DNA from 3 places in the Arthrobacter sp. JZ12 genome. Region 3 is predicted to be linked to each of the others. Evidence: riboswitches for the same ligand, from Rfam matches in the RefSeq annotation. Region 3 holds a riboswitch; each other region holds the start of a gene.
What was found. Region 3 has a riboswitch for thiamine pyrophosphate ahead of GC088_RS13005 (ECF transporter S component). Riboswitches for the same ligand answer to the same signal wherever they lie in the genome.
Positions count from the first base shown of each region.

Region 1: another riboswitch for thiamine pyrophosphate. It lies ahead of GC088_RS06765 (bifunctional hydroxymethylpyrimidine kinase/phosphomethylpyrimidine kinase); the one in region 3 lies ahead of GC088_RS13005 (ECF transporter S component).
Region 2: another riboswitch for thiamine pyrophosphate. It lies ahead of thiO (glycine oxidase ThiO); the one in region 3 lies ahead of GC088_RS13005 (ECF transporter S component).

Region 1 covers NZ_CP045246.1:1,468,717-1,470,971, forward strand. Annotated here, with positions in the region: gene GC088_RS06760 (Rne/Rng family ribonuclease) at 1-620, shown strand, start outside; TPP riboswitch at 729-846, shown strand; gene GC088_RS06765 (bifunctional hydroxymethylpyrimidine kinase/phosphomethylpyrimidine kinase) at 838-2,255, shown strand, end outside.
Region 2 covers NZ_CP045246.1:2,327,439-2,329,693, reverse strand. Annotated here, with positions in the region: gene GC088_RS10670 (HNH endonuclease signature motif containing protein) at 1-548, opposite strand, end outside; gene thiE (thiamine phosphate synthase) at 643-1,293, opposite strand; TPP riboswitch at 1,307-1,444, shown strand; gene thiO (glycine oxidase ThiO) at 1,437-2,255, shown strand, end outside.
Region 3 covers NZ_CP045246.1:2,796,516-2,798,770, reverse strand. Annotated here, with positions in the region: gene GC088_RS13020 (MrpF/PhaF family protein) at 1-240, shown strand, start outside; gene mnhG (monovalent cation/H(+) antiporter subunit G) at 248-631, shown strand; gene GC088_RS13010 (DUF4235 domain-containing protein) at 634-894, opposite strand; TPP riboswitch at 1,009-1,124, shown strand; gene GC088_RS13005 (ECF transporter S component) at 1,178-1,786, shown strand; gene GC088_RS13000 (ABC transporter ATP-binding protein) at 1,788-2,255, shown strand, end outside.

The DNA.
Region 1 (2,255 bases), 1.3 Mb from region 3:
AGGAGCAGGCACCGGCACCGGAGCAGAAGTCCGACGACGCCGAACGGCAGGCGCGTGCCGAGGCTGCCCGTGCCGCCCTGGCCAACATCGCTGCTGCCACCCATGCAGCACATGAACACGAAGATCATCCGGTTGAGCCGGCAGCGTCCTCTGCGGCTGTCCTGACGATAAATGGGGAGAAGGTGAGCCTTCCGCGCGGTGAGAGTGTTCCTGCTCCCGTTCGCGAGGAGCCCCGCCTGACGCTGGAGAGCCTCACGGAAGCCTTCAACCGCTTCCCTTCGGCAGCACAGGATGACGCATCCGCAACTGCGTCGGTGGAGCCCGGGGAGCCGGTAGAGCCGGCCGCCGAGGTTGAGAAGGAACAGGCACGCCCCACCCAGCAGCCGGTGCAGGGGGAGCCTGAAGCTCCGTCGTCGAGCCGGCGGAAGCGGCGCCACCGGGCTGCCAGCAGCGCGCAGGGCTCGGCCGCCACATCGACTATCGAGCGGGCTGCCGAGGCGGAGGTTCAGCATGCGGCGGGAACACAGCATGTAGCCCGCGCGCACACGCCCGCGCCGAAGCCGCAGACTACCGAGGAACCTACGATCCTCGGGGTAGGGGTTCCTGCTTCGGAGCTCTAGTACCAGCTCTACCCAGCTACGCCAGCGGCCGCTCCCGGTATGGGAGCGGCCGCTGTCATATGTGGGCGGAAATGTCGGTCGCCACCATCGGGGCGGGGTAGGGTGGGGCGAAGTGACACGCGGTGCCGGTCCTTTCCGGCTGAGATGAGACGCGTTGAACCTGATCTAGAGATGGCCGCCGCCCGGCGGCCTTTGGCCTAGCGGAGGGATGTCGCGAATGAGTATTCGCACGCTCGTGCAGCACCCAGAAGACATTGAAAGCCCTGAGAACCACGGGAACCGGGAAAACCCTGCACAGCCCGTGCGGGTGACCACCATTCCGCGCGTGCTGAGTATTGCGGGGACTGATCCGACGGGCGGAGCAGGGATTCAGGCGGACCTGAAGAGCATCGGTGCCCAGGGCGGGTACGGCATGGCGGTTGTTACCTCGCTCGTTGCCCAGAACACCCTTGGTGTGCGAAGCGTGCATACCCCGCCGCCCGCATTCCTTGAGGAGCAGCTTCGCGCCGTCAGCGACGACGTGGTAATCGATGCGGTGAAGATCGGCATGCTGGGGGATGCGCAGACCATCCACACGGTGAAGGAGTGGCTCCCGCTCGTGGCGGGTGCCGTCGTCGTGCTTGATCCGGTCATGGTGGCCACCAGCGGAGACCGCCTTCTGGCAGCCGACGCCGAGGAAGCCCTGCGCGGGCTGGTTCCGCTGGCCGATCTGGTGACGCCGAACCTTCCCGAACTCGCTGTGCTGGTCAACGAACCCGTCGCTGCGAACTGGGAGGCTGCCCTGAAGCAGGGCGAACGGCTTGCTTTGTCCACCGGCACAGCGGTGCTCGTCAAGGGCGGCCATCTGGCCGGAACCGATTGCCCGGACGCACTGGTTGATCCCTCCGCGGGTACGGCCGTCGTTACGGTTGTGGGCGGACCCCGCGTGCAGACCCGGCACACTCACGGAACCGGCTGCTCCCTGTCTGCTGCCCTGGCCACAGTCCATGCACAGACCGGCAACTGGGAACAGTCCCTGCGATCGGTCAAGAACTGGCTGCAGGGTGCCCTTGAGCGGGCCGGCGAACTGGAGGTGGGTCACGGCAACGGACCGATCCACCACTTCCATTCCTTCGTACCCTCCGCCGGTTCCTCCGCCGGTTCCTCCGCCGGTTCCTCCGCCGGTTCCTCGGCCGGTTCCTCCGCCGGCAAGCAGCCGGGCGATACCAGGCCGTTCAGCGAGCAGGCCTGGGAGCGAACCACCCGAACCCGCACGGCGGTTGAGTCCCTGAGCTTCGTAACGGCGCTGGGCAACGGTACGCTACCCGCCGACCAGTTTGCCTACTACCTTGAGCAGGACGCTCTGTACCTCCGGGGCTACTCGCGCGTTCTGGCCAGGGCAAGCTCCCTCGCTCCAAGCGAAGCCGAGCAGCTCTTCTGGGCTGCGTCCGCGCAGAACTGCCTGGAGGTTGAGTCGGAACTGCACCGCACCTGGCTCTCGGGCCGCACCCTTGACGCCGGTCAGGGCCCGGTTACCAAGGCGTATGTTGACCATCTGCTGGCGGCCGCAGGGAATGCGAGCTACCCCGTCCTCGTTGCGGCCGTGCTGCCCTGCTACTGGCTGTACGCGCACGTGGGAATCGCGCTTCATTCCCG
Region 2 (2,255 bases), 470 kb from region 3:
GGAAGATCATCAGCCAGGCGTAGCGAGTTCCGAAGCATTCGATGCGCCGTCCGGCCGGGTACCCGCAGCAAAGGCGCAATCTCCTCAGCGGCCAGCGGATGAGTCCCCGGCGGGTGCTCTTCACCGGTACGGCCGGCTTCGTGCCCGTCGACCTGACGGAAGACCTGAGCAGTCAGCGCAACCTTCTGCGCTGCCACCCACGACTCCAACCGGTCCGCCGCCAGCAGCAGATCAAGGGCGTCGGGCAGCCCCTGCAACCATGGGTTCGAGGTGGCGAGCATCCGCATCAGCGTCTCCGGCTCAGCTGCCTCAACCCGGGCGCGTTCTTCCTCATCGGTGGTGGAGTCCAGCTCGAACCCGTTGCAGTACCGCGGCGGGCCCGGACAAAACAGGCCCGTACACAGGTACGGCCGCCCACACGAGCACCGCGCACTGGCTTCCCCGCGGGCATCACTCTCGCGCGCACCACTCCCTACCGCAATGCGCGCAGGTTCAAGGGAGGCCGCACCATCGGAGCGGAGATCCTTGGTAGCCGTCGCCTGAGCCATGACTACAGTCCATCACCCGCCTCCGACATTCTTGGCCCGTATGCGTCCCTCGCTTTGAAAAATTGTTGAAACGCGTTGAGCGGGCAGACAATAGCTAGGCGGGAAGCTCCGCACGCAGTGCCTGGGCAGCCGCTTTGGGGTCCGTCGCCTCAGTGATGGCGCGAACGACGACGACGCGGCTCGCGCCTGCCTCAATCACGTCGCCTATATTCTGCTGGTCGATCCCGCCGATGGCGAACCAGGGCTTGAGCGCCCGGCCTTCGGCTTCGTGCGCCTGCTCCAGACGCGCTGCTTCCTGCACCAACTCGAGTCCGACGGCGGCCCTCCCGGGCTTGGTGGGCGTAGCCCACAGGGGCCCGACGCAGAAGTAGTCCACGTTCGGGTTTGCCGCCGCAGCAGCAGCCTCGACCGGGGAGTGTGTCGACAGGCCCAGGATGCCGCCGTCGTGCAGGAAAGGCCGGGCAATACCGGGCGGAAGATCCCGCTGACCAACGTGCAGGACCGGTGCGCCGCTTGCGGCGGCGATATCGGCGCGGTCGTTCACGGCCCAGAGCTTTCCATGCGCCACTGCGGCTGCCCGGAGCACCTCCAGAACCTCGAGTTCTTCCGCCGCTTCCAGGTTCTTGTCCCGCAACTGGATGATGTCCACACCGCCGGCGAATGCTGCGTCGACGAAGTCGGCGAAGTCGTTTTGTTGCGGGCGGGAATCGGTGCACAGGTACAGGCGAGCGGCGGAAGTTTGCATGCCACCTACAATAAGGGGGTACTGCGGGAGCCGTGCCGCGCTGACTTGGTTCAGTGCCAACGGCTGAGAGGGCGTTCGGCGCCGACCGCGTTGTGGAAACAACAAACCTGATCCGGGTCATGCCGGCGTAGGGAAGGACTCCTGTGGAAACAGAGGTGGATGTCGCCGTCGTCGGCGGTGGGATCGTAGGGCTGGGTATTGCGTGGGAAGCTCTCCGCAGGGGCCTGACCGCCGTCGTGATCGATCCGGCGCCCGCGACCGGAGCCACCCACGCCGCCGCCGGCATGATCGCGCCGGCCAGTGAACTGCACTACCGCGAGGAACACCTCCTGCAGTTGACTCTCGACTCGGCAGCCCGTTACCCGGAGTTCCTAGCCTCCCTCGAGTGGACCGGCATCGATCCCGAATACCGCGGGACCGGGACCGTGGTGCTCGCCGTCGATGCGGCTGACCGGCAGTCCCTCGCGGACCTCCGCGAGGTGCAGAAACTGCACGGACTTGATGTCGAACAGCTTCCGGTGCGCGAGGTGCGCCGCTCCGAACCCCTGATCGGGCCGGCACCAACCGGTGCATTTCGTGCCGCCGGTGACCACCAGGTGGATCCACGGAAGCTCGCAGAGTCGCTGCTCGTTGCGGTTCGCGCTCGGGGGCAGGTCATCGGGATGCGCGCCACTGCGCTCCAGCGCAGCGGGACGACGGTGACGGGGGTAATGCTCGACGACGGCAGTGCCGTTCGTGCCCGCTCCACCGTTGTTGCCAACGGGCTTGACGCAGCAACCCTCGAGGGACTGCCCGTCCCGCTTCCACTGCGTCCCGTGTACGGCGACATCCTCCGGCTGCGCGTGCCGACGACCTTGAGGCCGCTGCTCAACGCCACCGTGCGTGGACTGGTCCGCGGTCATGCGGTGTACGTGGTGCCGCGCGAAGACGGGACAGTGGTTATCGGCGCCACAATGAGGGAG
Region 3 (2,255 bases):
ATCGCGGTGATCCTCGGGATCGCTGCCCTCTGCACCATCTACCGCGTGGCGAAGGGGCCGTCGATCCTTGACCGCGTTCTCGCAGTGGACGTGCTGCTGGCCATCGTGGGCGGCTCCCTCGCCGTCGACATGGTGGTGAATCGGCACACCAACCACCTGGCCATACTGGTGGCCATCTCGGTGATCGGGTTCATTGCTTCGGTGACAGTTGCCCGCTTCGTCACGGACGCCAAGAAGTGAGGTCGCCATGGAAGCTCTGTTGAACGGACTGACAGCCGCCCTGCTGCTGGGCGGTGCGCTGATGTCCCTCGCGGCCGCCGTCGGGCTTTTGCGCTTTCCGGACCTGCTGAGCCGGATGCACGCGGCAACCAAGCCGCAGGTGCTGGGGCTGCTGCTTTTCCTGCTGGCGATCGCCGTGGAGCTACGTAGCTGGGCGCTGGTGCCGGTTCTCATTGTCTGCTGGATCTTTCAGCTCCTCACGGCACCGGTCTCGGCCCACATGGTTGGCCGGGCAGGCTACCGGACCAAGCACCTGCGCAAGGACCTGCTCAGCAGGGACGACCTGAACGAGGTCGTGGAACACGCGGCCACCCGCCATCGTGAGAAGGGTGACCGCGCATCCGATAGCTGAGCCTAGGTGAGGTGGCGGGTGTTCTCGTAGCGCTGGATGGCCCGCTGCGTGGTGCGGTTGGTGAGAACGCGGATGGTGGTGCTCACGCTTCCGGAGATGATCGCGAAGGCCAGTGCAGAACGGAGGCTGTTCTCCAGACCCTCCTTGTCCTTCGGGGGCTCGTTGCCGGTCACGCGCTTCCAGAGGAAGTCCACCAGCTGCGTGCTCACGAGGCCCGCACCGATGCCCAGTCCCACACCCATCAGCTTGAAAATCAGATTCATGGCGCCTCCTTCAGTCGGCTTAGCTTTGCTTCCAGCCTAGCGTTACCGAGCGCGTAAGGAACGACCTCGAGGTCCCGGTTACCCCCTTTCCGGGTGTAAAGTGGACTTCGCTCAAAACAACGACAGGGGAGCGCATCCACATTGGTGGAGGGCGCTGAGAGTGCGGACCACCGCAGACCCTCGAACCTGATCCGGCTAGTACCGGCGAAGGGAGTCGAGTTCTCAGGGCGGCCGGCGGCGTGCCGGTATGCCCTCCCCTCCTGTATCCAGGAGGATCCCACCCATGACTGCAACTCAGTCTTCGCAGCCCACAAGCCGGCGCCGGTACGAATGGCGCGTCGTCGATATCGTCGTCGCATCCGTCATCTCCGTCGCCGTGGGCGTCATCTTCTTCGCGTGGTCGGCTGGTTACAGCGGCATCGCCGCGGTGACCGCTGCCTACCCGCCGCTGGCCGGGCTCTACACCGGCGGTTGGCTCATCGCCGGCGTGCTGGGCGGACTCATCATCCGCAAGCCCGGCGCGGCCATCTACTGCGAGGTTGTCGCGGCAGCCGTATCCGCACTGATCGGCACCCAGTTCGGCGTCGCTGTCCTCCTCTCCGGCCTCATCCAGGGGATCGGTGCTGAACTGGTATTCGCCCTGTTCCTCTACCGTCGCTGGAACCTGGGCGTTGCGCTCCTCGCGGGACTGAGCGCCGGACTTGCCCTCGCGATCAGCGAAAACATCATGTACAACGCCGCCTGGGCGCTCGACTACAAGCTGGTGTACGGGGTTTTCGCCGCAATTTCCGGCGTCGTGCTGGCAGGCCTGCTGTCCTGGCTTGCCACCCGCGGGCTGGCGAAGACGGGCGCGTTGTCATCGTTTGCTTCGGGCCGCACCGCCGACGTCTGACATGGGAGTGTCAGTCACCGCCCGGGGCTGGGGCTGGCGGCACTCCGGGCGCTCGCGCTGGGCGGTCCGCGACGTCGACCTGTCCATTGGTGAGGGCGAGCGCGTACTGCTGCTGGGTGCCTCCGGTGCCGGCAAGTCCACACTGCTGCATGGCCTGGCGGGCGTCTTGGGCGAGCAGGAAGAGGGTGAGCAGGCCGGCGAACTGGCTGTCGACGGCGCGCGGCCGGCAGCCGCGCGCGGCCGTTCCGGGCTTGTCCTGCAGGATCCCGACACCCAGCTGGTTCTGGCCCGCGTGGGGGACGAGGTCGCGTTCGGCGCCGAGAACCTGGCGGTGCCGCGGGATGAGATCTGGCCGCGGGTCCACCGGGCGCTTGGCGACGTCGGCCTCGAAGTGCCCCTCAACCATCCGACCACGGCCCTCTCCGGGGGGCAGAAGCAGCGGCTGGCGCTGGCAGCCGTGCTGGCCATG